DNA from 2 places in the Brevibacillus sp. FW301-21C12A genome. Region 2 is predicted to be linked to the other one. Evidence: riboswitches for the same ligand, from Rfam matches in the RefSeq annotation. Region 2 holds a riboswitch; the other holds the start of a gene.

Region 1 (2,195 bases), on a different contig from region 2:
AATGAGGTTGGGCCGCTCGCCCTGGCTCAGAAGAGCAAGCGCATCCTCGCCATTTTCCGCCGAGGAAACCTGGAAGCCTTCGTTTTCCAAAATATCTTCAAGCAGTTCAATAATCTCCTGGTTGTCATCAACGATCAAAATGTGATCTTTCACCGGAATTACCCCCAGTTACTTCTATTAATAGGTGGATGAGGTGCTATGGCACAAAGAACTAATCCTGTCTATCATAACATGCTTTCACATGATAAGGGCAAGTATCCGTCCATTCATGCATCTTTACTTATAGGTAGGGGCACCTCTTTAGACCTGGTCCTAAATTTCGTCAGAAAAAGCCAGAGACGCAATGTCCCTGGCTCTTATTTTTTGCCGAACTACTTCTTTTGTGCTTGATTTTCCGACAACGATGCAGCTTGCACCGCGTTTTCCTTTTTCGGAGCTGCCGCTTCCAGAACAGGTGTGCTGATGCGCTTGGCGCCAACATAACGCTTGCTCCAGTAGTACGGGTCGTTCAACTTGGTGTTGACGACGCCGCGGCCAGATTCCGAATGCACGAATGTGCCGTTCCCGATGTAGATGCCTACGTGTGAGATGCTTCGTCCGTTTGTATTGAAGAACACAAGATCTCCAGGCTGCAAGTCTTTCTTGGCAACCTCTGTCCCCAGTTCGTATTGGGCGGCAGAATTGTGAGGCAGGTCTACACCTAACGCATCAAATACGTAGCGTGTGAAACCGGAGCAGTCAAAGCCCTTTTTGGACGTGCCAGATGCTTTGTAAGGGACGCCATACAGCTCGCTGACTACGTCTTGGAGTGTTGCACTCTCTGCCGCATGTGCAGCGCCGGCCCCCATCACAAGCATTCCAGCCATAACGAAAGACATTACCACCTTGCGCAAAAGAAACTGCTCCTTTCGTGAGCCTACGAAGTTAGCTGAAGGGTTCGGTCGAAAGGACGCCCTAGACTGCCAGCTGGCAATCATTCACCCCAAAAAAACTGGTTCCCCCGCTTCCGTCATACGGAATTCGGCTATTTTTCGATGTTTTTTTACACGCACCTTACGAAGATTCTACGCTTTTCCCGTTTTCCCTCTTTTTTGACCGCTTGTTCACTTTTTTGTCACAAAATTTCGCCAAATGGTGTAACGTCTTGCTTCGACAATGCAAGCGCTGGCTGGCGAAAAAGAGGGGACCAGGCTCGTCCGATTACGGCAGGAAATGCTCTCCGTCCAGGGACGGAGGGAAAAACCAACCGCACGCCCGTTATGGGGAGCCTATGCGGGGGGCTACAATAATGCCATAAGGTTCAACAAGCACCACACGCAAGAGATGATAGGAGGTAAGCGAGCATGAGCGAACGGTCTGGAAAGTTTTTGCTCGGACTGGTTCTCTTGCTGGTCGGCGGGTTGGTTCTCCTGGATTTAATCGGAATCGACCTTGGTGATCTGATCGGGATTTTGATTCCCGCGGTCATCATGCTGTACGGCGCTCGAAAAATCATGGGACAATCCGGTTCGCGTTTTTGGGGAATCGTGATCTTCCTGTTCGGGTTCCTGATGCTGATCGGCAAGCTCCATCTGCTGTTTCACGGCTTACTGGCCATTGGTGTGATTTATCTGGGGTATCGCTTACTGCGCCCCGGCCATGTCCCCAAAGAAGCGCCGCCAGCCTGGGAACGTCAGTGGGCACAAAAAGTATTAAAAGAAGACACGCTGGACGCGTGGGAAAGAGAAATGACCCGCCGCCAGCCATAAGCAGCCATGTCGCGAGAGCTTCTGGATGAAATGACACGATGTGATATGATGAGGAGGAATTGAAAATGAGTATTTTCAAACGTTTGCGTGACCTGACAGTAGCTTCGGTAAATGACGCCCTGGATTCGATGGAAGATCCGGTAGTTATGCTGAATCAATACATGCGGGATATGGAAGTGGAAATCGGACAGGTCGAAGTGGCTGTCGCCCGCCAGGTAGCATTGGAAAAGAAATTCCGCCAGCAACTGGACGAAGCGAACGCTTTGATCGAAAAGCGCGACCGTCAAGTAAAGCTCGCGTTGACAGAAGGGGAAGACGAGCTTGCCCGCCGCGCTCTTGCGGACAAAAAGCAGTATGAAGCTCGTGCAGCCGAGTACGAAACACTCTATCTGGCAGCTTCCGAGGCCGCTACGCAAATGCGTGAAAAGCTGGCCGAACTGAAGGAAG
Region 2 (2,195 bases):
GAAGCAAATAAAGCTCACATATCATGAAGAAATACCCCAGAGCGAGATCGCGATACGCCTTCATGATATGTGAAGTTGATCTACTTCGCTAAAATGAAAGTGTCATAGGACGGAACTGCCATGTTAAAACCAAAACTTTTTGAAAACCTAAAACGACGAAAGCCCTTCCTCTCTTCCATCCTTGCGGCTCCGATGACCGCGCCAGTGTGAATCGGGATTTCAAAAACGTTATCCATCAGCATACACCTCGAAGATTTAGGCTCAAGTATTCAAGTAGCATTATCATTTTACCATAACCAGACCGTAAAAATCAACCATTTACTACTACTCTATCAGAAAGGCAACTGCTACAATAGGCTCGGGAGGGATTGCGAATGCAAAAAAACATCTGGACGAAACAGGAAGTAATCGAGTTGCTGGAAAAACAGACACCTGTACTCATCCTTGACGTCCGCGACGAGGCAAAATTCCGGAACGGAACGCTCACCAGCGAATTGGCCGCAACCAAAAACGTTCCCTATGTGCACATGCTCGAACGTGACAAGCCCTTAGATGAAGAAACAGAATCCGTGGCGCGAAAAGCGCAGGTCATCACGGTCTGTACGTCGGGCAACAAAGCGCAAAAAGCGGCTGCTCTGCTGCGCGAACACGGATACGAGGCAAAAGCGCTGCTCGGCGGACTGACAGCGTGGAACGAGCCGGAGAGCGAGGGCGAATAAGCTCAGTAGCGCCAGCGTTTCCAGCGGTTTGGCAGATATTACTTCTTTATTTCGGGTGGGATAGTCTGATATTCTGGGTCATGCCAAACCAATAAGCCGAAGCTTCCTCACGAATGGAAGTGCGGGGGATCTTTTTGTGGGTCACGCATCCACTAAGGGGTGAATCGCTCGAAGGAGCGTAGGGTTGTTTCCTCAATCCGAATCCGACAACTAACCTCGTAGGCCAAAAAAAGGAGACGATGTTGAATATGAAACGTTTTGGAGCTACTGCCATCGCGATGACTCTGGGATTGGGCTTGGCTTTGACCGGCTTTACCCCATCTGCATCTGCTGCAGCCAATTGCCCGGTACCAACTGGCATACAATACCAAATCCAGTATCAATGGATTCCATATATGGGTCAGCTTCCATTTGCACCTAGCGCACAGCCACAACAGCCTGCCGCGCCAGTAAATCAGGCGCCTGTACAAAAGCAGCCCGTACAAAAGCCGGTGCAACAAGCGCCACAAGCACCAGCAATGCCAGTACAGAACGTCACAAAGCCGGCTGCTCCGGCGAACCAGGCCGACCAGGCACAGGCTGGCGACTTTGCCAAGCAGGTTGCTGATCTGGTCAACCAGGAACGCGCCAAAGCAGGTCTGGCGCCTGTAACGATGGATGCTGCCCTGTCCAAAGTCGCTCTGGCGAAAGCAGCCGACATGTCGAACAACAACTACTTTGACCACACCAGCCCAACGTACGGTTCTCCGTTTGACATGATGAAGCAATTCGGCATTTCCTACATGACCGCAGGCGAGAACATCGCCATGGGTCAACGCAGTCCGCAAGAAGTGATGACGCAGTGGATGAACAGCGAAGGCCATCGCAAAAACATCATGAACCCGGCCTTCACCAAAATCGGTGTCGGCTACACCAACGGTTACTGGGTTCAGGAATTTATCGGTTAAGAACGTCTTTCCCTGTACACGAAAGCCGGGTACTCTTTTTCCAAAGAGGCCCGGCTTTTTTCGTGTGGAGCTATCCTTGCTCCGTATTTGCCGCGTTTTTCGCTTTGGGGGTGCAGCCGCAGCCTTCCTGCTCCTCAAACAGAGCGACTTCCTTCTGGTTCATCTTCTGCTTCGTTGGATAGGCAGAAACTTGCTGCAGTTCGGCATTGACATCAGACGATTGATTCATCCGTATGGCCCCCTCGCCGCTATTTGTTCGTGGTACGTCCCTAGTATGCGCGAAAAACAAACCGGGTCATTCCTGCCGATCGCTGGAAGCGGCGCAAGGAAGCTGCCGCTGTCAGACAGCGCCGTGTCTACTCATGATATGTTCCAGGTCTTTCAGTGCTGCCGCCGCCGCTGCTGCCGGGTCCGACTTCCCGCCCACGACCATCAGTTCGCCCATGACGTCTGTTTCCACGCGGATCGCTTTCGTCGTCCCTTTTACTTGGGCAAAAGGATGCATCGCATCGACTGCGACAAGCTCAAC

The links. Region 2 has a riboswitch for cyclic di-AMP ahead of AC3WQH_RS18680 (CAP domain-containing protein). Riboswitches for the same ligand answer to the same signal wherever they lie in the genome.
Region 1: linked by a shared signal. The riboswitch ahead of AC3WQH_RS11640 (C40 family peptidase) and the one ahead of AC3WQH_RS18680 (CAP domain-containing protein) in region 2 are both predicted to bind cyclic di-AMP.

Annotation. Positions count from the first base shown of each region.
Region 1 covers NZ_JBYTBG010000015.1:8,260-10,454, reverse strand. Annotated here, with positions in the region: gene AC3WQH_RS11645 (response regulator transcription factor) at 1-153, opposite strand, end outside; gene AC3WQH_RS11640 (C40 family peptidase) at 372-893, opposite strand; cyclic di-AMP (ydaO/yuaA leader) riboswitch at 898-1,036, opposite strand; gene AC3WQH_RS11635 (LiaF transmembrane domain-containing protein) at 1,344-1,748, shown strand; gene AC3WQH_RS11630 (PspA/IM30 family protein) at 1,814-2,195, shown strand, end outside.
Region 2 covers NZ_JBYTBG010000034.1:8,958-11,152, forward strand. Annotated here, with positions in the region: gene AC3WQH_RS18675 (rhodanese-like domain-containing protein) at 375-719, shown strand; cyclic di-AMP (ydaO/yuaA leader) riboswitch at 804-959, shown strand; gene AC3WQH_RS18680 (CAP domain-containing protein) at 968-1,666, shown strand; gene AC3WQH_RS18685 (hypothetical protein) at 1,737-1,895, opposite strand; gene AC3WQH_RS18690 (homoserine dehydrogenase) at 2,007-2,195, opposite strand, start outside.